Regions from separate parts of the Clostridium saccharobutylicum DSM 13864 genome, predicted to be linked through region 4. Evidence: riboswitches for the same ligand, from Rfam matches in the RefSeq annotation. Region 4 holds a riboswitch; each other region holds the start of a gene.
What was found. A riboswitch is a leader RNA that binds a small molecule or an ion and turns the genes downstream of it on or off. The one in region 4 is predicted to bind S-adenosylmethionine.
Positions count from the first base shown of each region.

Region 1: another riboswitch for S-adenosylmethionine. It lies ahead of CLSA_RS01415 (trans-sulfuration enzyme family protein); the one in region 4 lies ahead of metK (methionine adenosyltransferase).
Region 2: another riboswitch for S-adenosylmethionine. It lies ahead of CLSA_RS14745 (S-ribosylhomocysteine lyase); the one in region 4 lies ahead of metK (methionine adenosyltransferase).
Region 3: another riboswitch for S-adenosylmethionine. It lies ahead of CLSA_RS19390 (methionine ABC transporter ATP-binding protein); the one in region 4 lies ahead of metK (methionine adenosyltransferase).

Region 1 covers NC_022571.1:289,269-296,859, forward strand. Annotated here, with positions in the region: gene CLSA_RS01400 (HlyD family secretion protein) at 624-2,063, shown strand; gene CLSA_RS01405 (ABC transporter ATP-binding protein) at 2,069-2,806, shown strand; gene CLSA_RS01410 (ABC transporter permease) at 2,797-4,068, shown strand; SAM riboswitch class I at 4,391-4,507, shown strand; gene CLSA_RS01415 (trans-sulfuration enzyme family protein) at 4,747-5,895, shown strand; gene CLSA_RS01420 (trans-sulfuration enzyme family protein) at 6,022-7,158, shown strand; gene CLSA_RS01425 (MarR family winged helix-turn-helix transcriptional regulator) at 7,515-7,591, opposite strand, start outside.
Region 2 covers NC_022571.1:3,391,723-3,399,313, forward strand. Annotated here, with positions in the region: gene CLSA_RS14735 (homocysteine S-methyltransferase family protein) at 1-1,979, opposite strand, end outside; gene CLSA_RS14740 (vitamin B12 dependent-methionine synthase activation domain-containing protein) at 1,969-2,652, opposite strand; gene CLSA_RS14745 (S-ribosylhomocysteine lyase) at 2,682-3,143, opposite strand; SAM riboswitch class I at 3,290-3,398, opposite strand; gene CLSA_RS14750 (MraY family glycosyltransferase) at 3,673-4,626, opposite strand; gene CLSA_RS14755 (V-type ATP synthase subunit D) at 4,808-5,449, opposite strand; gene CLSA_RS14760 (V-type ATP synthase subunit B) at 5,453-6,832, opposite strand; gene CLSA_RS14765 (V-type ATP synthase subunit A) at 6,825-7,591, opposite strand, start outside.
Region 3 covers NC_022571.1:4,456,650-4,464,240, forward strand. Annotated here, with positions in the region: gene CLSA_RS19375 (DMSO/selenate family reductase complex A subunit) at 1-1,904, opposite strand, end outside; gene CLSA_RS23245 (hypothetical protein) at 2,411-2,563, opposite strand; gene CLSA_RS19380 (MetQ/NlpA family ABC transporter substrate-binding protein) at 2,640-3,464, opposite strand; gene CLSA_RS19385 (methionine ABC transporter permease) at 3,608-4,246, opposite strand; gene CLSA_RS19390 (methionine ABC transporter ATP-binding protein) at 4,246-5,214, opposite strand; SAM riboswitch class I at 5,318-5,439, opposite strand; gene smpB (SsrA-binding protein SmpB) at 5,736-6,206, opposite strand; gene rnr (ribonuclease R) at 6,768-7,591, opposite strand, start outside.
Region 4 covers NC_022571.1:544,128-551,718, reverse strand. Annotated here, with positions in the region: gene recD2 (SF1B family DNA helicase RecD2) at 1-1,744, opposite strand, end outside; gene metK (methionine adenosyltransferase) at 2,060-3,235, opposite strand; SAM riboswitch class I at 3,346-3,443, opposite strand; tRNA gene CLSA_RS02595 (tRNA-Tyr) at 3,683-3,767, opposite strand; tRNA gene CLSA_RS02590 (tRNA-Thr) at 3,828-3,902, opposite strand; tRNA gene CLSA_RS02585 (tRNA-Val) at 3,925-4,000, opposite strand; tRNA gene CLSA_RS02580 (tRNA-Tyr) at 4,010-4,094, opposite strand; tRNA gene CLSA_RS02575 (tRNA-Thr) at 4,155-4,229, opposite strand; tRNA gene CLSA_RS02570 (tRNA-Val) at 4,252-4,327, opposite strand; tRNA gene CLSA_RS02565 (tRNA-Tyr) at 4,337-4,421, opposite strand; gene CLSA_RS02560 (hypothetical protein) at 4,576-4,986, opposite strand; gene yyaC (spore protease YyaC) at 5,085-5,624, shown strand; gene mreB (rod shape-determining protein) at 5,743-6,777, opposite strand; gene spoIIID (sporulation transcriptional regulator SpoIIID) at 6,856-7,110, opposite strand; gene CLSA_RS02540 (M23 family metallopeptidase) at 7,232-7,591, opposite strand, start outside.

The DNA.
Region 1 (7,591 bases), 250 kb from region 4:
GTGCAGAAGATGAATTTTATGACTGAATAGTTATAAAATATTTATAATTAAATGGAGATCTTCCAAGGAAAATCTCCATTTATCTAAACTTAAAAAAATATATATTAAAAGCAAATATACTACATATTTCTATTATTAATTAAAATATTTCTTTTTATTACGAATGATATACTTTTTATGCTAATATTATTGAATTTTTACAAGGGATAGTGTATATATTTTTATGTCAGCTAACTTTATATATAGATTATGATTTGATAAAAGATACTATACTTAATATATAAATAACTAATTGAAATAAGAAAGGATTTAAATTACTAAAAGATAATTGTGGAGATTTATCTCTGAAATTATAGATAATATTATAGATAAACTTTTTAGTTTTTAATTACGCCTTAATAACTCCAAGTGTTTAAGAAAAATTTAATGTTCTTTTACACTTATATTAAATTAAGAATGTTATACTTAATTACATAATAAACTTATTTTGTGTAATCTATGGATTAAATAATGGTTGAAATAGGAGGAAGGTTAAGAAGAAGCTAAAAAATATCAAAAATATTTTGGTTATTTATATTATTCATAGATTAAAAAAGTTATGAAAAATGGGGGTAAATTTTAGAATGCTAAAATTGAATATCAAAAAATTAAAACCTAAAGGTATAAGTTCTAATACTTTAAAACCAAAAAGGAAATTAAAGGAAAAAGTGATGCTTTTAATTATTGCATTTATAGTAATTATAGCTTTTATAATAGGTAAAGTAATTATGCCTAAGCCATTACCAAGTGCTAAATGCACGACTTTGTCAAAAGGAGAAATTGTAAATAAGGTAAGTGTTTTGGGCAAAATAAAAAGTGAAGAGTCTACTAATATATATAGTACAGTAGATAATGTGATTAAAGAAGTTAATGTAAAAGAGGGAGACAAAGTTAAGGCAGGAGATGTTTTAGCGATATTAGATTCATCAGGATTGGAAAAAGATCTTGAACAACAAACAGCAGCTGCTGACGCAGATGATGCTAGTATTAGAGCCGATATTGATTCTACAAAAAAGGCATATGATGATGCATTACGATTACATGATGAAAGCGTGAATTCGGAAATAAAAAATGCTGAGGAAGCTTTAAGAGTAGCAAAGATTAATCTTGATGATAAAAATAAAATATATGAAAAGAATAAAACACTGTTTAGTGCAGGAGCAATTACAGAGAGCGATTTAGATAAAACTAAAATAGATTTTGAGACTGCAAGTTCAGATTATGAAAAAGCAAAAGTATCATTAGAAGATTCTAAAGCTAAATCTGACCAAGCATTAAATACAGCTAAAAGTAGTTATGATACAGCACAAGCAAAAGGCAGTGATAAAAGTAAGCGTATTGGAATTGAAAAATTAAAACAACAATTAGACAATTGTACAATTAAAGCTACTACCGATGGTACTATTACAAATGTAAATGCTGTTGTAGGAAATCCAGGTAGTGGAGTTTTATTTCAAATTGAGGACTTGGACAATATGGAAGTAACTGTACCAATTAAAGAAGTTGATATACCAAATGTTAAGTTAGGGCAAAGAACTGAAATAAAAACAGATGCAACTGGAGAGGAGATTATTTCTGGAGAAGTAACGAGTATTAATCCAGTTGCAGGAAAGGAAGTTATGCCTCAAAGTCAGGGTAAGTCAGGCAGTGGCATGCAACCTCAATCTCAGGATACAAGTTCAGATTCAGGATTTGAAGCTAAGGTTAAAATTAATGACAAGAACGAAAATATGAGAGTAGGAATGAGTGCAAGAGTAAATATTATTACAAGTGAAAAATCAGACATTTATTCAGTGTCATCAGAGAATATAGTTGGAGATGGAGATAATAAAAGTATATATGTAGCAGAAAAAGATGGTCAAAAACCAAATGAGTATATAATTAAGGAATTACCAATAAATACAGGACTTGAGTCTGATTTCAATATTGAAATTTCAGGTGAAGGAATTTCTGATGGAATATTCGTAATTGATGATCCTTCAACATATAAAGTTGGAGATAAAATCCAAATAAAAGAAGGGTGAGTTCTTTGAGTGAAAATGTAATAGAAATGAAGAATATTGTTAAAAGTTTTTATATTGGGACTCCTAATGAGTTGAATATACTTAAGAATATAGATATAACAGTAAAAAAAGGTGAATTTGTATCAATAGTTGGAACATCTGGTTCTGGTAAAAGTACTTTGATGAATATAATAGGAGCTCTGGATAGACCAACTTCTGGAACATATATTTTAGGTGGTACAGATGTTAATGAACAAACAGATAATGGATTGTCAGAAGTAAGAAATAAGAAAATAGGTTTTGTATTTCAAACATATAATTTAATACCAAGAAGTTCAGCTTTGAAGAATGTTGAATTGCCAATGCTGTACTATGGAATGAATAGACATGAGAGAAAGGAACGGGCAGAGCAACTTTTAGAACTAGTTGGAATGAAAGATAGAATGAAACACCAGCCAAATGAATTGTCAGGAGGACAGAAGCAAAGGGTAGCAATTGCCAGGGCGCTTGCCAATGATCCAAGTATAATACTTGCAGATGAACCAACTGGAGCACTTGATTCAGTAACAGGGAGGCTTGTTATGGATTTATTTCATAAGGTACATGAAGTAGAAGGCAAGACCATAGTTCTTATAACTCATAACTATGAACTTGCAGAAGAAACAGAGAGAATTATAACATTAAAGGATGGAAAGATAGTAGCAGAAGAGTATAATGATAAGTATATAAGAAGATTTCCAAATGGTGAAAAGATATGTTTATAAAGGAGAATATATTACTTGCAATAGCAGGTTTAAAATCAAGTAAAATGCGTGCGCTATTGACAATGCTTGGAATTATAATAGGAATATCATCTGTCATAGCAATTTTTTCCATTGGAAATGCAATTACTTCTACAGTTTCAAGCGAATTGGATAAATTAGGTGGCAATAATATGTCTGTTCGGATAAAAGAAAAAAGTGAAGACAATGATCAAGGAGAAAGCAGATCAAGTAAATCACTAGAAGATAGAGATCTTATTTCTTTGGATCAAATAAATTCAATTCAGCAAACATTTTCGGATAGAATTAGCAGTATAAGTATAGAGACAGATTCGGGAAATGGAAAAGTAAAGGATGGATATTTATATAATAATATAGCTGTTACAGGAGTAAATGACGGATATAAGGATGTTAATGGTGTCAAATTAATTAATGGAAGATTTATTTCTGACAAGGATATTAAAGGAATGAAAAAAGTTGCTGTAGTTTCGGATAAACTTGTTAATAATATGTTTAAGGGTAAGAATAATCCTTTAGGTAAAGAAATTAAAGTTTATATAGAAGGTAACATCGAAACATATGTTGTTATAGGGGTATATGAATATGAGCCCCCTTCTTTTCTTGAAGGGGGAGGAACTGCTACAAAAGAAAAAGATATACAAACTAATTTATATATTCCTATAACGACAGCAAAAGCAGGAGAAGAATATAAAAATTATTATAGTTTCATGATTAAGCCTAATACGAATACTGATTCAGAAAAGCTTATGAAAGATATGAAAAAATATACAGATAAATTATATAAGGATAATAAAAATTGGACATTAGAAGTTAGGAACTTTAAAAATCAAGCACAATCATTTACAACGATACTTAATTCAATATCATTGGGTGTATCTGTAATTGCAGCTATAGCTTTACTTGTAGGTGGAATAGGTGTAATGAACATAATGCTTGTATCTGTTACAGAAAGAACAAGAGAAATAGGAACAAGAAAAGCTCTTGGGGCTAAGAGTATTCATATAAAAATGCAGTTTATAACGGAATCAGTTATAATATGTACAATTGGTGGAATTATAGGAATGATACTTGGAATTGGAATGGCGGCAATTACATGTAAATGCTTAAAGTTACCAGTATCTGTATCTGCTCCGATAATTTTAATAAGCTTTACATTCTCAATGGCAATTGGAGTATTCTTTGGGTATTACCCTGCTAAAAAAGCAGCCAGCCTTGATCCAATTGAAGCATTAAGATATGAATAATAAGGCACATTCAAATAAATATGGAGAGATAATTAATTTAAATGAAGTTAATATTTCTTATTAATCTAAGGCACAATCAAAAATAATAGATCAGTATGCTTCCATATTTTACGTCATGCTTCATCAGTAAATTTAGCTAATAGAGCCACTATGAGCTGAATTCATCTCCTTGTCTGACAATAAATATGCACCGTATCTTTGGTCTATTATTTTTTTGCTTATAATTAATTACATAGAAAGTCGATAAATTTACTAAAAAATGTTGACATAAAGGTTTTATCAAGTATAATTAATAGTGACAATTAAATATTTAGATAAGTTAATCTTATTAAGAGTGGTGGAGGGACCGGCCCTATGAAGCCCAGCAACCTGAAAAAATCTTCATTTAAATTTTTTCGTTGGTGCTAATTCCTGCAGGAGAAATCCTGAGAAATGAGAGGAAAATTAAGTTTCATTAAAACTTATTATTATGACTATTTTGTCACTTCTTATTTCGAGAAGTGACTTTTTTATTTGCAAAATTAATATAATTTTTAAAGTTACAATTAATTTTGAGTGTTTGAATTTTATCTTTGGAACTATAAAACTAAATATAAAATAAGGCACATTCAAATAATAAAAAACAATTTAGGTACATATCTAAAATTAAAGAATCAAGTAAATAGAGGGGGCATAAAAATGACAATAAAAAAATCGTTTGAAACAATTGCAGTTAATGGAGTATCAGGTGGAGATAGAAGAACAGGGGCAATAAGTTTTCCTATATATCAATCTGCTACATTTAGACATAATGGATTAAATAATAGTACAGGGTATGATTATTCAAGAGCTCAAAATCCAACAAGAGAAGAAACTGAAAAGACATTAGCAAGTTTAGAAGGTGGAAATGAGGCGATAGGTTTTTCAACAGGAGTAGCAGCAATTACAGCCTGTATAAACTTATTTAAGGCTGGTGATCATGTTATTTTATCAGATGATTTATATGGTGGAACTTATAGATTATTTAGTGAAACTTATAAGGAATTTGGATTAGAAGCTACATTTGTAGATACAACCGATACAACAAGTATAGTAGAAGCTATAAATGAGAATACAAAGGCAATGTTTATAGAAACTCCTTCAAATCCAATGATGAAAGTAACTGATATAAAAGCAGTAGCTCAAATAGCTAAAGAGCATGATTTATTATTAGTTGTAGATAATACTTTCTTAACACCATATTATCAAAGGCCATTAGAACTTGGAGCTGACATAGTAATTCATAGTGGAACTAAATTTTTAGGTGGCCATCATGATTTATTAGCAGGATTTATAGTTGCAAATGATAATAATATAATAGAAAGATTGAGAAGAATTCATATGTCAACAGGAGCGACATTATCTCCATTTGATTCATGGCTAGTTTTAAGAGGAATTAAGACGTTACACATAAGATTAGACAGAGCACAAGAGAATACTTTGAAGGTAGCAAAATTTTTAGATAACAATCCTAAAATTGAAAAAGTATATTATGTAGGATTAGAAAATTTTGATGGATATGAATTGAATAAGAAGCAAGCAACTGGATTTGGAGCAACATTATCGTTTAGAGTTAAAGATAAATCATTAATAGAAAAAATACTTAATAATGTAAAAGTAATAAGATTTGCAGAAAGTTTAGGTGGAGTTGAAACATTAATAACATATCCAATTACTCAAACACATTCAGAAATTCCAGAAGAAATTAAGAAAAGATTAGGTGTTGATGAATATTTACTTAGATTATCAGTTGGTATAGAAAACGTAGATGATTTGATAAATGATTTGGATAATGCAATAGGAAAATAAATTTTATGTTTTAATAAGGGACAATCAAAAAAATAATAAATTAGTATACTAGCATATTTGTTTTATTATTTTCTTTCAGGTGATTAATAAGCAAAATAAAATAAAAATAAGAATGGGGCGTTAAATATGAATTTTGGAACTAAATTAATACATGCAAGCGGAGATATAGATCCAGCAACAGGATCTGTAAGTACTCCAATATATCAAACATCAACTTTTCATCAATTTGATATAGATAACTTTGGAAAATATGACTATTCAAGATCTGGAAATCCAACTAGAGATGTATTGGAAAAGTTAATTGCAGAGCTTGAAGGCGGAGAAAGAGGTTTTGCATTTGCATCAGGAATGGCAGCAATTGCATCAGTATTATCGATATTTTCAGCTGGAGATCACATTATAATTTGTGGTGATGTTTATGGTGGAACATATAGAGCAGCAACAAAATTATTTTCAAGATTTAATATTGATTTTACTTTTGTAGATGCATCAAATATTGAAGAGATAAGAAGCGCTTTTAAGGAAAATACAAGAGGACTTTATTTGGAAACACCTTCAAATCCATTATTAAAAGTTACGGATTTAAGAGCTGCTAGTAGAATTGCTAATGAGCATAATGCAATAACAATAGTAGATAACACTTTTATGTCTCCATACCTTCAAAGACCATTAGAACTTGGAGCAGATATAGTAGTTCATAGTGCAACTAAATTTTTAGGTGGGCATAGTGATGTATTAGCAGGACTTGTTGTTACTAAAACTAAAGAACTTAGTGATAGGGTTTATCAAGTGCAAAATACATTTGGTGCTGTTCTTGGACCACAAGATTCATGGCTTTTAATTAGAGGAATTAAAACTTTAAAAGTTAGACTTGATGCACTTCAAAAAAGTGCACAAAAATTAGCAGAGTGGCTTGAAGGAAGAGATGAAGTAGAAAAAGTTTATTATCTTGGACTTGAGTCAATGGAAGGAAGAGAGTTACACTTAGAGCAAGCATATGGTGCAGGTGCAGTTTTATCATTTAAATTTAAAGATATAGAAAGAACAACAATATTTTTAAACAATGTAAAAAATGTAGCTGTAGCAGTAAGCTTAGGTAGTGTTGAAACTATAGTTTCATATCCAGCTAAAATGAGCCATGCAGCAATTCCAAAGGAAGAAAGAGAACAACTTGGAATTACAGATACATTAATAAGAGTGTCTGTAGGATTAGAAGATATAGATGACTTGTTAGGTTCATTCCAAGAAGCAATAGAAAAATAGATAAAGCTTTGGATTTAGATTTATGTGGTGACTAACCGAAATGAGAAATATTTTTGTTACGTAGGACTATGAAAATGTCGCTGAAAGGTTCTAAATAGATGGTTGCATTCACTTTAGCATGTTCCCACTGTTCAGTGTGACAGGCTAAAGTGGAACAACCATCTATTTAGAACCTTAAGCAGATCATTTTCAAGGCCTACTACACAAAAATATTTCTCATTTCTAGTAGATATATTAACCACAAATAAGTCTAATTCTTAAATTGGATATTCATACATGTTCCTTAAGCAAGTTAATGACATGCAAGAATGGAACAACTTCTGCCGAAGAAATCCTACAGTCATTTTCACAATCACCTATTTAAGCTTTTTAAGTACAGTTATAACATTTGATAAAGAGTTATCTAATGTAGAAACTTCGTTATCAGAAAGAG
Region 2 (7,591 bases), 2.3 Mb from region 4:
TGTATTAATTGAGGTAGAAAAAGTTCTCCTTTTTCATATTTTTCTCCTACTATATCTAACGCGGGAATTAAAAACTTATTAACTATTTCAAGTTCTTTATATTCTTTTAAAAGTTCTACTGTTGCTTGTTTTGCTTCTTCCTTTAAACCTTTAACGACTATATATTTTAAATCCTGCTGCAACCCAGTACTATTTACATTTTCTGTTTCTTTTTTAGAATTTGTGCTTACATCTTTAATATTAACATCTGTATTCACTTGAACATTAGCATATTTTTTTATATATATTTCTGAATTTCTATCATGATTATATAAAACATTATAAGAATCAATAACTCTCATCGTGCCACTTGCATTAGGATTCATTATAGGTAAATCCAAACCATTAGCTAATGCTAGTGATAAAAATGTTTCATTTATAAATTCTCTATTTGGAAGTCCAAAAGATATATTCGAAACTCCAAGTAAAGTTTTAAGACCTAATTTTTCTTTTACCATTCTTACAGCTTTTAGTGTTTCTTGAACTTCTTCTTGTTGAGCTGATACAGTAAGTACTAAACAATCAATAAATACATCTTCTTTTTTTATACCATACTCTATCGCTCTATTTAATATTTTCTCAGCTATTTTAAATCTTTCTTCTGCTTTAGGCGGAATCCCTCTTGCATCTAAAGTTAACCCAACTACACTAGCTCCATACTTTTTCACCAGTGGCAGTATGCTATCTAATACCTTATCTTCTCCATTTACTGAATTTAATATAGGTTTTCCATTATAATACCTAAGACCTGCTTCTATTGCTTTAGGATCTGATGAATCTATTTGAAGTGGTGTATCCATTATTCCTTGTATTTCTCTAATAACTTTATGCATCATTTTAGGCTCATCAATTTCAGGTAAACCAACATTTACATCTAAAATGTGTGCTCCATCTTCTACTTGTGAAACAGCTTGTTTTAGAATATAATCTAAATCTTCATTTTTTAATGCTTCTTTAAATAATTTTTTTCCTGTTGGGTTAATTCTTTCTCCTACAATTCTTACACCGTCAATTTTCACTACATTTGAAGGTGTACAAATTGCAGAATAATTATGCTGTTTTATAGGTTGAAGATTTTTGTTTTTTACTCTAGAACACAGTTCTTTTATATAATCTGGTGTAGTTCCACAACATCCTCCAATCACTCTAACACCTAAGTCAATGAAACCACATAATGTTTCCGCAAATTCTTCTTTTGTCACATCATACTTTGTTTCATTTCCTATAGACAGTGTTGGAAGTCCAGCATTAGGTTGAACCATTACTGGTATATTAGATAAACCACAAATTTCTTTAACAATAGGTTCCAATTGCTTTGGTCCAAGTGAACAATTAACTCCAAGTGCATCCACGCCCAAGCCTTCAAGAACAAGTACCATAGCTTCAGGTGAACAACCAGTAAATGTCCTCATATTTTCCTCAAAAGTCATTGTACAAAATACTGGCAAATCGGAATTTTCCTTTGCTGCAAGTATGGCTGCTTTAAGTTCATATAAATCAGTCATAGTTTCAAACAATATTAAATCTGCACCTGATTTCACACCTTGAACAATCTGACGTTTAAATATCTCATATGCTCTATCAAAACTTAATGTTCCCATAGGTTCAAGCAATTCTCCTATAGGTCCAATGTCTAATGCAATATATGTGTCACTATTTTCCCTTGCCTTTTTCGCAATTCTTATAGCTTGATCAACAGCTACCTCAACCTCTAAATTGCATAATTTTAATTTCAGTTCATTAGCTCCAAATGTATTAGTTGTTATTACATTTGCACCACTTGCAATATATTCTTTATGAATTTCTTCTATTATTGATGGTTTCGTTATGTTCAAAAGTTCTGGATTTTCACCTAACTTCAATCCTTTCTTTTGAAGCATGCTCCCCATTGCTCCATCGAATATTAGTATATTATCTTTTATATAATCTTTAAGCCCCACAAGTTTCTCCCTCTCTCCTAAAGCTGCAATTTTCATAGTTACTGCATTCTTTACAGCTTTTTTTCTTCTTTTCAGTACCTTTATCAATGATTCCTATTATTGCTGTTACAGATTTTCTGGGAAATAATAAATTATTTTCTGATACTGTAAGTCCAATTTTCTTTTGAGCATCCAACGCTCTTAAAAAATTATTTTGCACTTCTAAAGGTAAATCCCCATATCCTGGACTATATCTAAATGTTATATCTTTACCTTGGATTTCTGCTTTTTCTTTTACAGAATTCTCTACTATGTCACAGATTTCTTCTACTGCAGTAGTTGCACATGCATCCAATATAAGTGCCTTTGTCAAATTAGTCTTTTCATATAATCGTGTTCTCTTTTCAATATCATTTCCCAGCGTCACTGCCATTAAAACACACTTTTTAGAATCTTTCAGGTGATTTTTAATATCATTACCATATAAAACTAAATTTGTAGTAAGAATTTCAACACCTTCATCAATTATTTTTATATCGTTATATTGATGAATTTCCCTAGGTGTAATTACTCTTTTTATTTCTTCTCTACATTCGTCAATAATATTCATAATGTTATCATCAATAACTTGACCTTTATGTCCTAGATAACGAAGCACTTCCTCTTTATTAATATCAATTTCGAAAGCATTCATATTATTATCACCTACTTTATCGCTTATTGCTATTCTCCATAAATATTTAATGAAAATCCTTTTTCTAAAGCTTTCTTTGCATATTCTTTAGCACCAAATAAAGATAAATCTCTGTAATTTCCACATTGAGTTGGATTTGCTGCTGGCATTTCTTTGGCATCTAATATTATTTTTAATGAAGTTTCCAATGCTTCTTTAATTTCACTAGCTTCTCTTTCTCCCCAAACAGAAAGATAATATCCTGTTCTACATCCCATAGGTGATAAATCAATTACTCCCTCTAAATGATTTCTTAATTCATGAGCTAATAGATGTTCTAAGCCATGCATAGCTGCTGTTCCAAATGCTTCAACATTAGGTTGTAAAAATCTTAAATCAAATTTAGTTACCTTATCCCCATGAGTTCCATCAAGTACACAGCATCTTCTTACATATGGTGCCTTAACCTTGTTATGATCTAATTCAAAACTTTCTACATTCTTATTTTCCATAATATTTCATTCCTCCATATTTTAAATAATATATTTTTTATAACAATATAATTATTGAGCACACTTTTTCTTAGAAAATTGAATTATTAATTTTCTAAAGAATAAAAAAAGCCTAAAGGTATTCCTTTAGGCTAAAAGCTCAAAATACCTTATCTATCAGTCTTTACACTGCAGGATTTAGCACCACATATATTTATAAAATATATTGGTTGCTGGGTTTCTTCGGGCCAGTCCCTCCACCACTCTTGATAAGTTTAATATTTAATTAATTATATCTTACTAATTTAACTTTGTAAAGTTTATTCTGAAATGTTAATAAAATTATAATATATATGTTCAAAAGTCATTTATATTAGACTAAGTAACAACAATTTAATTTTATTTAAAAATTAAATTTACAATATATTTATTTAAATTTAATAATAAATTATATAAATCAGTACACTTGTATATATTAAATTAGTACCTTGGTATATATTAAATTGTTTGTAATAAACTATGTATAATCAAGATATAATCTTAAGCAATTTTATCTTTTTATTAATAGCAGTATTATTGAAATCGCACTAAACATTAAGCTTAGTAACATTATACATATAACAACTTGTTTTTTTGAAAAACCTTTTTCCTCAAGTCTAAAATGTATTTGACTTCTATCTGCTTGATATACAGGTTTTCCTTCTAAAAATCTTTTTAATATAACAAATAAATTATCAAATATAGGTACAGCTAAAGCTAATATTGGAATAAACAAACTCAATACAGTCGCTTGTTTAAATGCACCACCCAATGCAGTAATACTCAAAATAAATCCCAAGAAATTAGCTCCTGAATCTCCCATGAATACTCGTGCTGGTAATTTATTATAATAAAGAAATCCTAAAGTTGTTCCCGCTAATATCATAGATACATCAGCAGATGGAGGATCTTGGTTTAATATTAATGCTGCCGCAAAAAACGTCATTGCTGAAATAAATGATATTCCTCCAGCTAATCCATCCATTCCATCAGACCAATTGATTACCGTTGTTACCCCAAATATCCAAGTTATTGTTAGTATAAACTGTATTGTTAGACTTAGTGTAATAAACTCACTAGTAAATGGATTAGTGAATCCAACAAATCTAATACCTGATTTAAATACTAATATCGCTGATAATAATTGAATTATCAGTCTGGGAGATATAGGAAATTCTTTTCCCTTTGTTTTATAATAATCATCAACTAGTCCTATTAATAATATTAGCGTTGCTGCTATAAACACAACAATCTTTTGCTCCATATCATTATGTATAAATATAAAATACGAAATAAAAAAACCTAAATATAATGCTATTCCTCCACATAATGGTGTTGGTGCTCTATGTTGTTTTCTTTTGTTTGGTTTATCTGTAAATTCTAATTTATTAGCTAGTTTCATAAGAAATGGCATGGTAATTAGTGCAATTAATGCTGCAACTACCATTTCTAATATATAATCCATCTTATCTACTCCTTAGTTAGGCACATGAAAATAAATAATATTTTTGAATATGCCGAAAGTCTTGTCATAATATCTAATCTCAAATTTGGTTTTTACTACCTATTTGATTATACTATTAAAGATATTCTATATCAATTACAAAATTATTAAGTTTAGACACGTGAAAATAAATAGTTTTCTATTATCCTCTTTGCTCTATCATATTTTTAACCTTCATTAATCTAGTTGTAGCCGCTCTTTCATTTTCATCAAGTCTCATCCTAATATATTTTATAGTCTCTTCAAGATCTGGAATCGTCCTATATTCAAGAGCATTAACTCTTCTTCTAGTGCTTTCAATTTCACTAGCCATTAGCTGACATGATTTCTCTATTTCAGTAAGCTTAAGCAAACTTGGCAAAACATCATAAAGTTTAGCTAAAGCATCATCAAGTTCTGAGGAGGTACTTACAAAACCGTATGGATATATACTACCTTCATCTTCTTTTAGTTGTCTCTTGAAGTTCATTACTGGTACAGATACACTCATTATGTTCTTTTCACTAACTTCAACTGAAATATGTTCCTTAGGATAAGCTATGGCTTCTTCTAAAAATTCTGAACTCATGACAGCTCTTGCCATAACAAAATCATTAAGTGAGATTTGAAGCTCACTCTCAACTTCTTTTCTTAATTCATTATTATGCTTAACAAGACTAATAAATTGTCTCATTAGCTCATCTTGTTTATCTTTTAAAAGCTTATGGCTTCTTATTGATGTTGATAATCTCTTTTTTAATTTAGAGAGTTCCATCCTAGTAGGATTGACATTCAATTTTGCCATAGACTATTCTTCCTCTCTTATCATATATTTTTCAAGATATTCATCCCTAATTCTCTTAAGTTCAGATCTTGGAATCAACTTTAATAATTTCCATCCTAAATCTAAAGTTTCTTCAACTGTTCTATTTGTATCGAATCCCTGAGATACATATTCTGCTTCAAATGCTTCAGCAAATTTAGCAAGTTTTTTATCGGTATTTGATAAAGCTGATTCCCCAAGAATTGCAGATAATTCTTTTGCCTGCTTACCTTGTGAATATGCTGCAAACAATTGATTCATAGTGTCTGCATGATCCTCTCTAGTTTTCCCTTTCCCAATCCCCTTATCTTTTAATCTTGAAAGAGATGGTAAAACATCAATAGGAGGCATTATGCCTTTCTTATATAATTCTCTTGAAAGAATTATTTGTCCTTCTGTGATATATCCAGTTAAATCTGGAATCGGATGAGTTTTATCCTCTTCTGGCATTGTAAGTATAGGAATTTGAGTTATGGATCCCTCTTTGCCACGTAATCTTCCTGCTCTTTCATATAGTGTGGAAAGATCAGTATATAAATATCCTGGATATCCACGTCTTCCTGGAACTTCTTTTCTCGCTGCTGAAATTTCTCTTAATGCTTCGGCATAATTTGTAATATCAGTCATAATAACAAGAACCTGCATTCCCTTTTCAAACGCTAAATATTCAGCTGCAGTCAATGCCATTCTTGGTGTAGCTATTCTTTCTATAGCTGGATCAGATGCAAGATTCATGAATAAAACTGATCTATCTATTGCACCTGTTGATTTAAATTCATCAACAAAAAACTGCGCTTCTTCAAAAGTAATACCTATAGCTGCAAATACAATAGCAAACTTAGAATCTGAATTTAAAACCTTGGCTTGTCTAGCAATCTGTGCTGCAAGCTGTACATGTGGAAGTCCTGCAGCTGAAAACACAGGTAATTTTTGTCCCCTAACCAAAGTATTAAGTCCATCAATTGCTGATATTCCTGTTTGAATAAATTCTGATGGAAAATCTCTTGCTACTGGATTAATAACTTCACCATTTATATCTAATCTTTTTTCTGGTATTATATCTGGTCCATTATCATTTGGTCTTCCCATACCATCAAAAACTCTTCCTAACATATCTTCAGATACTGAAATTTGAAGCGGTTTACCTAGAAACCTTACTTTAGTTCCCTTTAAATTTATTCCATTGGATCCTTCAAAAATTTGAACCATAGCTTTTGATCCATTAACTTCAAGAACTTTTCCTCTTCTTTTTTCTCCTGTCTGAAGTTGAATTTCAACCAATTCATCATATTTAACACCTTGAACATCCTCAACAACCATCAAAGGACCAACCACTTCAGTTACAGTTCTATATTCTTTAAGCATTTACTTCACCTACTTTGCTTATTAAATCATTAATTGAACTTGTTAGATTTGTATAAATTTCATCGATTTTATGTAATTGATTTTCAGATACATATTTACTTCTTGCAATTCTATCTTTTAAATCTTCAAGAGATAATATATCACTTAAGTAAACTCCACTTTCTAATGCTTTTTCTGCTTCTCTCTTATAACTGATAATAAGTTTTAACATTTTATATTGTTTCTTAAGCGATGTATGTGTATCTATTTCATTAAAACTATTCTGTTGTAAATAATCCTCTCTAATTGATTTAGCAACATCTAATTTTAATCTATCTTGTTCTGAAAGTGCGTCAATACCAACAAGCCTTACAATTTCTAAAAGGCTAGATTCTTCTTGAAGAATTGTAATAGCTTCTAATCTTAATTCTCCAAAATCTTCTGCAACATTTTCGTTCATCCATTTATCAACAGTATCACCATATAACGAATACGAACTCAACCAGTTTATTGATGGAAAATGTCTCTGATATGCAAGCTCTGCATCCAATCCCCAATATACTTTAACAATTCTAAGAGTAGATTGTGAAACTGGTTCTGAAATATCTCCCCCTGGAGGTGATACAGCACCAACAGCTGTGATTGAACCTATTCTTCCCTCATCACCCAAGCATTCAACTTTACCGGCTCTTTCATAATAATCCGCAAGCCTTGAACCAAGATATGCTGGATAACCTTCATCACCTGGCATTTCTTCAAGTCTGCCCGACATTTCTCTTA
Region 3 (7,591 bases), 1.2 Mb from region 4:
AGGAAAGTAGGAATTTTAGCTTTATATGGATTATCAAGAACATCTAGTTCTGGTTCTTCATGCTGCTTTATATAAGTAGCTCCAGCTGCACTCCCCCCTTTAATACCTACATTACCTGTTAAACATGCTAACATAGTAGAACTTCTTATAGTCTGTTCTCCATTAGAGTTTCTTTGCGGACCATAGCCTTGCACAATAGCTGCTGGTTTAGTTGTAGCATATTCACAAGCAAACTTATAAATAGTTTTTTGATCAACGCCTGTAATTTTCTCAGCCCATTCAGGAGTTTTCGGAATTCCATCTCTTTCACCAAATACATATGAATAATAGTTTTCTCCCTTATCAACTCCTTGTGGCATATGATACTTATCAAATCCTAAACAGTATTTATCCATGAACTCTTGATTTTGTAAGTTTTCTGATAAAATCACATATGCCATAGCATCCATAAGAGCACTGTCTGTTGTAGGTTTAAGACCTATCCATTGATCTGCAAATCCAGCTGCCGTATCACTATATCTAGGATCTACAACTATAATTTTTGCACCTGCTTCTTTTGCTTTTTTTAAATAGTATCCCATTAATGGATCAAAAATTGTTTCTGCTGGATTGTGTCCCCAAAGTATAATCAATTTAGAATTTAACAAATCCTTTGTACTATTACCCGCGTAAATTGTGCCATATGTATATGGTGTTGTATATTTAATACATGCACTGCTATAATCATTATAATATCCTAAATATCCTCCATCTAAAGCTAATAATCTTCTTGATAATCTATCTCCTCTTAGAACTGCACTAACTCCTGTTGAATAATTAACATACCTTGATTCAGGTCCATATTCTTTTTTTATTCTCTGAATTTCTGATGCTATTATATCTACTGCTTCTTCCCATGAAATTCTTTTAAATATGCCTTCACCTCTTTGTCCAACCCTCTTCATTGGATATTTCAAACGATCTGGACTCAAAAATGTTTTTCTATACCCTCTACCTCTGACACATGCTCGAATTTGCGGCCCTACATCACTTTCTTCTTCTGTATCTGTTGTTAATTTAATTATATTTCCACCTTTTACATGTGCTTTTATTATGCAACGTCCACCACAATTATTACGCCCTGAAGTTGATATAACTTCCGTCTTTTCTTCTTGCTTTATTTCATCCTCGCTAAGCTTATACAAACCTATCTGTTTTTCATCATCTTCATGTAATTGTATATTAACATCATTGTTATTAAATATTTTTATTTCTTTCAATTTTAACAGAGAATCTATTTCTTGATTGACATAATCTAAAACTAAATAAGATATTTCTTTATAAAATTGATGTGTTGATTTTTTTCGTAATATTTCACAAAATGAAGATAAGAATGTTAAAATATGATTATTTAAAAACTCCAATTGTCCATCTACATATTTTTTAAACTCATCTATATCATCTCTTATTAAACTTTTTATCATAGATTTATTAAGCCAAGCCATGAAGCTAAACTCCAGTCCAATATGATCACAAGGTTGCTTTATATCTCTGATTACCCCAATTCCCCATTTTTTATAATACTGTTGAACCTTTAAAGTATTTTCATCTAATAAAATATTTTCACTACCCTTATATACTGATTCCCATAATGGAAGATTAAAACCTCGTGTTCCTTCAAACAAAGAAGAATATTCCTCGTGTATCTTTATCCATTCTTCATTTTTGTATGACTTTAATTTCTTTAATTGTTTAATAAGCAATTCTACTTCTTTTAATTCAACTTTTTCAAATTGTTGAATTTTTTTATAATCTAAAAAATTATCTATAATTTCTTTTGATGGCACTTTCAATAAACTTACTGCAAAGAAATTATATGTCCATATCTTTAATTGAATTTGACTTTCCAATTCTTGTTTATTCATCTTTTCTATTTCCTTTCTCATATCTTCCTATAAAATTAATCGAATTAATTATAATTAGGCACAATCAAATAAACAACAAATCCATCTACTAGCCTATTTTCCATCATCCTGAGTCAGAAAAATCGCATAATAGACTTATGATGGCACTTTGCTTCCTTGTCCTATGAAAAATATGCACCTTTAAAGAAGCAGCTATGCTGCATATAAGAACATCTCATAGCCGCTTTGGGCTTGTCATTTATTTTCATGTGCCTTAAATAAGCATTATAAAATAATATCAAAATTCATAACAATATAGATGCGGATGGGATAAAGTACATTTTATAGATACAGATACTCGATAATAACACTAATTAAACTTTATCAAGTACAAAATCTTGCTTAATCACATCATTCTACTTAAATAAACAAATAACAAACCATACTTATACTTCGGAATATATTCCAAACTAGAAAGAAATGGTGCTCTTTTGTTGAGTGTTACATTGAGAAAATGATTGTAGGATTTATTCATCACAAGTTGTTCCATTCTTGTATGTCCTTAACTTGTTTAAGGAGCATACTGGAATGGGTACAACTTGTGATGTTAGAAATCCACAATCATTTTCTCTAGTAACCGAAACAAACAGAGCATTATTTCTTTCGGTTACTTGCCACATAATCTTAAGTTACAAGTTATTTATCTATATAAAAATAAGGATGAACTATTGCTCATCCTTATTTTTATATTATAATTTAAAATACTGGAATTACTGCTCCATTGTATTCTTTTTCTATAAATTCTTTAACTTCTGGTGAAGTCATTGCTTTTACTAAATCTTTAATTTTTTGTTCATTTTCATTACCTGCTTTTACTGCAATTATATTAGCATAAGGCTTAGCAGCTTCTGAATCTTTATCTTCTATAATAATAGCATCTGTAGATGGATTGAATTTAGCTTCTATTGCATAGTTACCATTTATTATAGCTGCATCAACATCATCTATTGATCTTGGAACTGCTGCCGCTTCTAATTCACTAAACTTCAAATTCTTTGGATTTTCTGTTATATCTTTTGGTGTAACTAATTCACCATCTGAAATTTTAATTACTCCCTTTGATGCTAATAACTTTAATGCTCTAGCTTCATTTGATGGATCATTTGGAACCGCAATTGTAGCTCCATCTTTAAGTTCATCTAAACTTTTTATTTTATGAGAATATAATCCCATTGGTTCTAAATGAATAGCTCCTACTGATACTAAATTTAGCCCCTTTGATTCATTTTGTTCTTTTAAGTAAGGCATATGTTGGAAGAAGTTTGCATCTAATTCACCTTCTGATACTGATGTATTTGGTTGAACATAATCATTAAATTCAGTTACTTCTACTGTATATCCTTCTTTTTCAAGTAATGGTTTAGCTATATCTACTATTTCCCTGTGTGGTTTTGGTGTTACCCCGATTTTTATTACCTTATCTTCTTTAGATGCTGTATTTGTAGATGTTCCTCCACATCCTACTAATCCTAATGCGACTACACCCGCTAAAGCTATTGATAAAATTGATTTCTTTTTCATATTTATTACCCCCATTTTAAGCTTATGCTTTAATAATTTGATATCTAATTATTAAGATTTTTTATAATATATTTGCAACTATAAAATATATAAAAGTTTTTATATATTTTATAGAAAATAACTTCTTAATTATATATTGTGAATTATTTTGATAATTTATTATAAAAATAATTTCCTAAAAGTTGTAGAACTTGTACTACTACAATTAGAATAATACATGTTACTATCATTACGTCTGTTTGGAATCTTTGATATCCATATCTTATTGCTACATCTCCAAGACCTCCGCCTCCAATAGCACCTGCCATTGCAGAATATCCAACAATACTTATTATTGTAAGAGTTATTCCTGACATTATCGAAGGAATTGCTTCCTTAAGCATAACTTTAAATATAATTTGAGTATTTGAAGCCCCAAAAGACTTTGCCGCTTCTATTACACCTTTATCTACTTCTCTTAAAGATGATTCTATAACTCTTGCAACAAAAGGTGCTGCTGCAACTGTAAGTGGAACCATTGCTGCCACTGTCCCTATTGATTTACCTGCAATTATTTTTGTTAAAGGTACAATTATTACCATTAATATAACAAATGGAAAACTTCTTAATGTATTAACAATAAAATCTAAAATATTATAAATAATTTTATTAGGTTTTAAGCCATCATTTGCAGTAACTGTTAATAAAATTGCAGGTATAAAACCTAAAATTACAGAAAATGTAGTTGATACAAAAACCATTTCTAATGTTTCTATTAACGCTTTTCCTATTATTTCGTTCATTACTTAAGCACCTCCCACAAAATTTCTTTACCTTCAAGGTACTTTAGAACCTTATCTTTATCATTTTCGCTTATATTTATTACAAGCCCCCCTAATACTTCACTTCTAAATTTTTCAAGTTTACCCCAAACTATTGAAAAATCTATTTCTAGCTCTCTCGCCATTTTAGTTATAAGTGCATTCTCTGAAGAATTACTTGGGAAAAATAACTTAATATTAACTCCGCTCTCTGGCAATATTTCTTCTTCATCTTCTTCACCTAGGAATTTCTTTAATGAAGTTCCCGGCTTTAAAAATAAATCTTCTGCTCTTCCTTCTGCCTTTATTTCTCCACCATCTAATAATGCAACTCTTTGACACACCTCTTTTATAACTTCCATTTGGTGAGTAACCATTATTATTGTTATCCCTAGCTCTTTATTAATTTTAGAAAGTAAAGCTAAAATATCCTTTGTAATCTTAGGATCTAACGCTGATGTTGCCTCATCACAAAGTAATATCTTTGGATCCAATGCTAATGCTCTTGCTATCGCCACTCTTTGCTTTTGTCCACCACTAAGTTGCGATGGTTTGCTTAGTTTTTTATCCTCTAAGCCAACTAATTTAAGTAAATCTAATACCTTAGTCTCAATTATTTTCTTATCATATCCCCACACTTCAAGAGGAAGTGCAACATTATCAAATACATTTTTTCTTTGTAAAAGATTGAAGTTTTGAAAAATCATCCCTAAATCTTTTCTAAATTCTCTAAGTTCTGAACCACTTAACGAACAGACCTCTTTCCCCATTACATTAATAGATCCACCATCATAAGTTTCAAGTCCATTTATACATCTAAGCAATGTGGATTTACCTGCCCCACTATGTCCTATTATTCCATAAATTTCACCTTGCTTAATGCTCATTGATACATCTTTTATAACTTGTGTTTTCCCAAAACTTTTAACTACGTTTTTTATTTCTACCAAAACACATTCCTCCCTAATTGTCCTTACTTAGTTTCCGGATAACTAAAAAACAAAAGCGCTAGAGAATAAACCTCTAGCGCGCAATACACTACACAAATTTACCCTCTCATCTACCAGCTAAAAAAAAGCTGCAGGAATTAGCACCGTATAATATATTGGTAAATGAACCACTATTTCGGTTGCTGGGCTTCACAGGGCCAGTCCCTCCGCCACTCTTGATAAGATATCAGACTATTTAATTAGTTTCTGACATGATTATATAAATATTCTTTTATTTTGTCAACAGTTAAATAATAATTATTATTAACTGCTTAATCCAAAGTATTATCATCGGATTAATTTTATTATATATGCTTGTTTAATATATTGCAAGAACTTTTTAATTTTTATTTTAAATGCACAACAAATTTCTACACCAAATAAAATAAAAAATAAAAAGCCTCCTAAAAACAAATTTTAAGCAACTTAAGCACAATCACAAATAACAAGTCCATCTACTAAGATTAATTTTTTCATATGCCTTAATATCTATTTCTTTCTTTTATAGCTCTGTCAATATCTCTCTTTTGTGCTTTTTCAAGCATTGCATCTCTCTTATCATAATTTTTCTTACCTTTGCATACTCCAAGTGCAACCTTAACCTTACCTTCTTTTAAATAAAGTGATAAAGGTACTAAAGTATATCCATCTTGGCATACTAAAGCATCTAATCTTCTTATTTGATCTTTATGCAATAATAATTTTCTTTCTCTTACTGGATCTACATTAAATATATTTCCTTGCTCATAAGGACTTATATGCATGTTCTTTATAAATATTTCTCCATTGTATATATCAGCATAACAATCTTTAAGGTTTACTCTTCCTTTTCTTATAGATTTAACCTCTGTTCCAACTAAAACCAATCCAGCTTCCATTGCTTCCTCAACAAAGTAATCATGTCTAGCCTTTCTATTTTCAGCTAATGAATTTTCATTTTTCTTTCTTACCACTTTAATCACCTACTATGGCTATATTTCTTTAGAGACATTGAAAAAATAAAAAGTTACTCTTCTAATTCTTTATAATTTCAACTTTTTACTTTCCTTCATATGCCTTACTTAAGATTATATTATACGCATTCCTACAAATCAACTTTAGAAACATATAGAAATATACATATATCTATATGTTCTAATTAATAAAATCCATAAATAATAAATTTTGCTATTTACTTCTTTTGCTGAGACCGAGAATTTATGAATAAAATTTTTTATAACTTATATATATTTATATTTTTAATTTTCAAGTAAAATTAAGTTACTGTTACTTATTTTGATACAAATTATTTTTCAAAACTTACATATTAAAAATAGAATCTAATTGTTTATTTTAATAATGCTAAATATAAAATAATAGTTAACTTTAATTTCAAAATAATATTCTGAAGAATGATTAAATAAATATTCTTCAGAATATCTCTATTAATTATAAAATATCTTATATATTCTATAATTATTTAAATTCTATAACTTGCCCTCTCTAAGCTTTTTTCTATCGTATCTTAGTCTCCTTCATTTAATTTGAATTTGACTATCATCTTTATCAGCTATTTCATCTTCTCTCTTAGGTTCTTCTGTAATTCTAAAGAAAATCTCTCTATTAGCTATATCTACATCCACACATTCAACTTTAACCTTATCTCCTAATTTATATACCTTTTTAGTTCTTTCTCCAGTTAGTGAAAGATGTGATTCATTAAATACATAATAATCATCATTTAAATCATTAACATGAACTAACCCTTCAATTGTACTTGGTAATTCAACGAATATTCCAAAGCTTGTAACTGAAGATATAATTCCTTCAAATTCTTCTCCAATTCTATCTTGCATATACTCTGCTTTCTTTAAATCATCAACTTCTCTTTCAGCATCTTGTGCCTTTCTTTCCATTTCTGATGACTGCTTAGCTGCATATCCAACTATATTTTTCAACCTATTGTATCTCTTTTCATCTATTTGTGCATGCAAATATTCCTTTATTATTCTATGAATTTGTAAATCTGGATATCTTCTTATTGGAGAAGTAAAATGACAATAATATTGAGCTGCTAAGCCAAAATGTCCTATACATGCTGGTGCATATTTAGCTTGCATCATTGAACGTAATAATAAGGTACTTACAACAGTTTCTTCATTTTGTCCTTTAACTTTCTCTAAAATTTCTTGGAAACTCTTAGGATGTATTTCTTCTGTCCAACTAATATTGTATCCTAAATTATATACAAATTCCTTAAACTTTGTTAGTTTTTCTTCATCAGGGCTTTCATGGATTCTATATACAAACGGTATTTTAGTTTTAAACATATGCTCAGCTACTGTTTCATTAGCTGCTA
Region 4 (7,591 bases):
GTGAAGTTTTTTCTTTTTTATCTTTTGACGCCGGATTAAATATTTCTTGAAGCCTCATGTTTAAATTATTAACTCCAAGAGTTCCTTTTCTCATTGGTGTTAAAACTTGCATGTCTCTTAATTTATCCCACGATTTATTAAATTTAGGAAGTCTTCTATTAAGCAAATCTATTATTGTATCCACAATTTTCTCTTGATTATCCACATTTATAAAGAAAAAATCTTTATCTTTCTGATTTAATAACGGCATATGTCCTTCATTAATTCTATGCGCATTTACCACAATTAAGCTCTCATTACCTTGTCTAAAAATTTCTTTTAATCTTACTACCTTTATATACTCACATTCTATAAGATCCTTTAATACATTTCCTGGTCCAACAGACGGCAATTGATCAACATCTCCAACAATTATTAATCTTGTACCTAAATTAATAGCTTTTAGTAAACTATGCATAAGCATTATATCAATCATTGATGCTTCATCAATTATAATCACATCACAATCCAGAGGTGATGATTCCCCCTTTTCAAAAACTGATTCATCATCTTCTGAAACTCCCATTTCTAAAAGTCTATGTATTGTTTTTGCCTCTCTCCCAGTAGATTCAGTCATTCTCTTAGCTGCTCTACCTGTTGGTGCTCCCAAAATCACCTTCATTCCGTTATTCTCATATATATGAATTATTGATTTAATAATTGTAGTTTTTCCTGTTCCAGGTCCTCCAGTAATTATTTCTATTCCATTACTAAATGCGCCTTTTATCGCCTCTATTTGAGATGGTGCAAACTGTATCTTTTGCTCCTTTTCAAAAACATCAATCTCAAAATCAATATCTGAGTTTATTGTTTGTGTCTCTTGTAATCCTAAAGTAATTATCTTGCTAGTTACTCCAAGTTCACAATAATAGTATTGAAGTAAAAATCCAACTTCAATATCATTTACTTTTTCAACAATTATTTTTTGTTCTGCTGCCATACTGTATATATTTTTTTCTATAAGCTCCTTAGATACTAATAAGTTTTTTTGACAGTCTTCTATTATATTTTCTTTTGGCATAAATATATTTCCAGCAGCACAAAACTGATTCATAACATATTTAATTCCACTCTGAATTCTAAATTCAGAATCGCTCGCAATTCCAATACTCATAGCAATTCTATCTGCAGTTTTAAAACCAATTCCCGAAATTTCATCACATAATACATATGGATTACTAGATACTATTTGCCTTGCATTAACTCCAAACTTTTTATATATTTTTACACATTGATTATTAGTTACACCATGTTTATGAAAATATAATATTACATCTTTTAAACCTTGTTGTTCGATATATGATTCATATATAATTTGAAATTTCTTTTCTCCTATACCTTCTATCTCCATAAGTCTTTCGATATGATTTTCCATTATATCTAATGTTTCTTCTCCGAACTTTGCTATTATCTTTTTAGCAGTAACAGGACCAATACCATGTATTATACCAGCACTTAAATATTTCTCTATTCCATCTAATGAATTTGGAAGAAGCTCTTCATAATCCTGAATATTAAATTGATTTCCAAACTGCTTATGTACTGTCCAATCTCCTGTTACTTTTACATTTTGACCTTCCTTAATAAGAGGAACAGTACCTACCGCATTAATCAGATTCTTTTCAGTTCTTATTTTACAAACTACATAACCAGTATCTTCACTTCTAAAAACAATGCTTTCAACAAAACCATTTAGGACTTCCATAGAATCTCTCCAAATCTTTTATATAATATATTAATTATTTTCTCGCAAATAATTAATTTCTAACCAAAATTATTTATTTTATATTTTTTTCAATTATATCATAAATTGAATATTCTACATTATTAAGTATAAGTTTCATTATTATAACTCATCCCATTCATTAAATAAACAGAATAAAGCGACCACTCTACTTTTAATAAAGAAAATGACTAACCAACAGTCTACTACACATTAAAAATGAGGTTAATTTAAAACAAATTAGTTTCAAATTAACCTCATTCTATTTAAAAAATATATAGATGTTCTAATTAACTCTTATAGATATTTTTTAATTTCTTCAACCTTATTTAATTGTTCCCATGGTAAATTAAGATCGTTTCTTCCAAAATGTCCATAAGCAGCTGTTTGTTTATAGATTGGTCTTCTTAATTCAAGATCTCTAATAATAGCACCTGGTCTTAAATCAAATACCTTTTCTACTATTTCAACTATATTATTTTCTGCTAATCTTCCTGTTCCAAAAGTATCAACTGTTATAGAAACTGGTTTAGCAACTCCTATTGCATAAGCTAATTGTATTTCTAGCTTATCAGCAACTCCTGCAGCAACTAAATTCTTAGCTACCCATCTTGCAGCATAAGCAGCTGATCTATCAACTTTAGTTGGATCCTTTCCTGAGAAAGCACCGCCACCGTGTCTACCATATCCACCATAAGTATCAACGATTATTTTTCTTCCTGTTAATCCTGAATCTCCTTGTGGACCTCCAACAACAAATCTTCCTGTTGGATTTATGAAATATCTAGTTTCATTATCTAATAATTCTGCTGGAACTACTGCTTTGATAACATATTCCTTAAGATCATTTTCAATTTGTTCTAATGATACCTTTTCATCATGTTGAGTTGAAATAACAATAGTATCAATTCTCTTTGGCTTATTGTCTTCATATTCAACAGTAACTTGAGTTTTACCATCAGGTCTTAAATAATCTAATGTATTGTTTTTTCTTACTTCTGTAAGTCTTCTTGATAACTTGTGAGCCATAGATATTGGAAGTGGCATAAATTCTTCTGTTTCATTTGTTGCAAAACCAAACATCATACCTTGGTCTCCTGCACCTACTGCTTCTACCGCATCCTTTTCACCTTTTCTAGATTCAAATGCTTCATCAACTCCCATAGCTATATCTGCTGATTGTTCATCTATAGATGTTAAAACTGAGCAAGTATCGCAATCGAATCCATATTTAGCTCTATCATATCCGATTTCTCTAACAGTCTCTCTTACTACCTTTGGGATATCAACATAACAATTTGTTGAGATTTCCCCCATAACCATAACCATACCTGTAGTAGTACATGTTTCACATGCAACTCTTGCAAGAGGATCTTGTGCTAAAATAGCATCTAAAATACCATCTGAAATTTGATCGCACATCTTATCTGGATGTCCTTCTGTAACTGATTCTGAAGTAAATAATCTTTTCATAACTTTCTCCCTTCATTGGAACTCTTTATCATTACCCTTATTACATCTAAACGTATTTAATTGAAATAAAAAAAACTCTTCGATAAGAAGAGTACAATTCAATAATCCTTTTCTTATCTCGTAGATATAATCTACAGGAATTGGCACCTTGTAAATACAGGTTGCCGGGTTTCATAGGGCCCTTTCCCTCCACCTCTCTTGATAAGAGTAACCTTAATTTAATTTTCATTCATATCATAACATATCATATTATACTAGTCAATATTATATTTATAATTAATGATACAAAGCGAATAGTGAATGATTAAAGATTAATTATTGATCATTTGTTATTCACTTTTCTCTATATAATACTCTCTTAGCTGTTGATATCACTCAACTTTAAAATCCAAAATTCTCATACTTTTCTAGACATAAAAAAAAGAATAAACACAGTTTATTCTTTTTTGGTGGAGGAAGATGGATTCGAACCATCGAAACGAAACGTAACAGATTTACAGTCTGCCCCCTTTGGCCACTCGGGAACTCCTCCATATTTTATTTTATATATTAAAATAGTTTTAATTATTTATCAAATATCTCAATATTTGATTGGAGCTGGCAATAGGAATCGAACCTACAACCTGCTGATTACAAGTCAGCTGCTCTACCGTTGAGCCATGCCAGCATATTTTATTAAAGTTTTATAATGGTGGGCACAACAGGGCTCGAACCTGTGACCCCCTGCTTGTAAGGCAGGTGCTCTCCCAGCTGAGCTATGCGCCCATTATAAATTGGTGGAGGAAGATGGATTCGAACCATCGAAACGAAACGTAACAGATTTACAGTCTGCCCCCTTTGGCCACTCGGGAATTCCTCCATATTTTGTTTTATATATTAAGATACTTTTAATCATTTATCAAATATCTTAATATTTGATTGGAGCTGGCAATAGGAATCGAACCTACAACCTGCTGATTACAAGTCAGCTGCTCTACCGTTGAGCCATGCCAGCATATTTTATTAAAGTTTTATAATGGTGGGCACAACAGGGCTCGAACCTGTGACCCCCTGCTTGTAAGGCAGGTGCTCTCCCAGCTGAGCTATGCGCCCATTATAAATTGGTGGAGGAAGATGGATTCGAACCATCGAAACGAAACGTAACAGATTTACAGTCTGCCCCCTTTGGCCACTCGGGAATTCCTCCATATTTTGTTTTTCTTTGTCGTTGTTTTTCAGAACCAATCGACAAGGATTAGTATATATTCAAAAGACTTTTATTTCAACTCCGCTATTCCTTAATATATCTAATTTATTTTGTATATTCTCTACTTTTCTTTAACATTCTTTCTTTTACACTACTAAACATAATTATTTTTTAACAACTGATCAACTGCATCCATATCAAGAAACTTAGATGATATTTCCTTTATTTTTTCATAATCCTCATTTGTAAGTCTCTTCTTTAAAAGCACAAAAATATTTTTTATTCCCTTTTGTTCATCTGAATCTTGAATATATTCTTTTATTTTTCCTAAATCAAAAGCAGATAATTTTCCCAATATTGATTCGAAATTCTTCTTATCTTCTATCTGTAACTGTTTTAATATATCATTCTTATCCACTTTATATATAGATTGTGTATAATTTACCGTTTCTTTACTAATCTCCTCTTTATTTGAGTTTTTTTCTTCTGGATACCAATAAAATATCAAATAAACATTTAACAGCAGTGCAACCATTAATACTATACATATAAAAACTTTTTTCATATTTCCCCTCCTTTAATAGTATTTATTTCCATTTAATATTTTTTTATACTATCCTCTCTTTAATCATCATATATATTTTATATAAGGAGGTATGTCCTTTGATAAAATCAGATATTAACAATGATTCTAATCTTTCCTCTTATAATTTAGCTCTAAAAATTAAAAATTATATTAGCCAAGATACTATAATTGTCTGTATCGGAACTGATAAATGTATTGGAGATTGTCTTGGTCCCTTGGTTGGTTCTCTATTAACTGAAAACTTTTTCCCTTTACCAGTATACGGAACTTTATCTTATCCGATTCATGCTTTAAATATAGATGAACGTCTGAATGAAATCTATTCCAAGCACCCTAATGCCTCTATAATTGGTGTTGACGCTTGCTTGGGCAATGAAGATGATATTGGAAAAATAAGAATAAGGGATTACGCAATACATCCAGGTAAAGGAGTTGGAAAGGAACTTCCTGAAGTTGGTATAGCATCAGTAATAGGAATTGTTGATTCTAGCGATAATTCTGAATTCTTTTTTTCAAGGAGCATCAGACTTTCTTTTATTATGAATATGGCTAAAACAATAACTAGATTATTAATAGAGGCTTATAATTTAAATCTTGGAGAATTTCCAATGATTTAACGTTCTAATTTAAAAAGACTGCTTCAAAATACAAAATTAGTACAATAAATTTATTGTTTTATATTTTAAACAATAGATTTATTATATCTAAAATTTATTTTGAAACAGTCATTTTGTTTTACTCGATTAAAACTATTTGTTGTGAATTTATATCACTATCTAATTTATCTATATAGTTAAGCACAGCACCAGTTCCTTTTGCAACGCATTCTACAGAATCTTCAGCAACATAAGTCTCTACACCTGTTCTAAACTGTATAAGTTTATCTAATCCATGCAATAATGCACCGCCACCTGTCATTAGAATTCCTTTTTCAACTATATCTGCTGCTAATTCAGGTGGTGTTTTCTCTAACACTCTCTTTACAGTCTCTACTATATTTTCAACAGGTTCCTTTATTGCATTTCTTATTTCTTCTGTAGTAATCTCCACTTCATCAGGTAATCCAGTTATCAGGTTTCTACCTTTCATGATTGCTGCTAAATTTCTTGAATTTTTAAACGCAGAACCAATATTTATTTTTAAATCTTCTGCAGTCTTTTCACCTATCATTAGTTTATATTGATTTCTCACATATTTTATTATAGCATCATCAAATTTATCTCCGGCTACTTTTATTGATTCTCTTTCTACAACTCCACCTAATGAAATAACAGCAATATCGCAAGTACCGCCGCCAATATCAACTACCATACATCCATTTGGTTTAGTTATATCAAGCCCTGCTCCAATAGCTGCTGCTAACGGTTCTTCTATTAAGTGAACTGTTTTAGCTCCTGAGTTCATGGCTGCATCTATAACTGCTCTTTTTTCAACTTCTGTAGCTTGAGAAGGAACGCATACAATTACCTTAGGCGCTGTAATATTTCTCTTACCACAAGCTTTTTTTATGAATTCTTTTAGCATTTTTTGTGTTATATCATAATCTGAAATTACACCGTCTCTTAATGGTCGAACTGCAACTATGTTTCCTGGGGTCCTACCTATCATTTTTCGCGCTTCTTCACCTATAGCTAATAGATTATTGTTATTTTTATTTATAGCTACAACAGAAGGTTCTTTTAATATTACCCCTTTACCTTTAACATAAACTAGTACCGTCGCTGTTCCGAGGTCAATCGCAAGGTCTGTCCCTGTTCTCCAAAAACCCATTTTTATTCACTCCTATAATACATATTAATGCCTTTGTTTACATAATTCTACTAATACTATATTATAGACTTAATCCAATTAAGATTCAATAGCTTTATACTTCATCTGAGTGGCTTTTCCACCTCTAATATGTCTTTCAGCTTTATTCAATTCTAATATTGAATGAGTTTCTTCTGCAATTTCAGGATTTATCTTTGGAAGTCTCTCTGTCATATCCTTATGAATTGTACTCTTACTAACTCCAAAAACCTTTGCTGTCTTTCTTATTGTTGCCTTTGACTCTATAATATATTTGGCGACATCCAATACTCTTTCCTCAATATAATCTTTCATAATATCATCTCCATAATTTTAGTTATCAATATATAATCTGTATTTTTCTCGATTATTTATTAGTATTAATCAGCTATTTTCAAATAAAAACAACTGATTAATACTAATTTTGAAATATGTTTTATTTTGCTTTTAAAGTAAAATATTTTTCTGGATTAACTTGTTGACCATTAGCATCGATTACTTGTAAATTCAAAAATTGGCCAAATACATCTTGACTAAACACTTTTGCAGTATTCCCAACTTTACCAATTACCTGATTTGAAGTAACTTTATCTCCTTGCTTTACTGATACATTAGCATCAAGATTTCCATATCTTGTTTTCAAGCCATTAGCATGTTTTATTTCTACAACTACGCCTTCTTCAACTCCTGAATTTTCAACTAAATCTACTACTCCATCAGCAGCTGCCTTAACATCAGTTCCTATTTTAGCTTCTACATTTACCCCTCTAATAGTTCTAAAAACATTGTCTTCTAC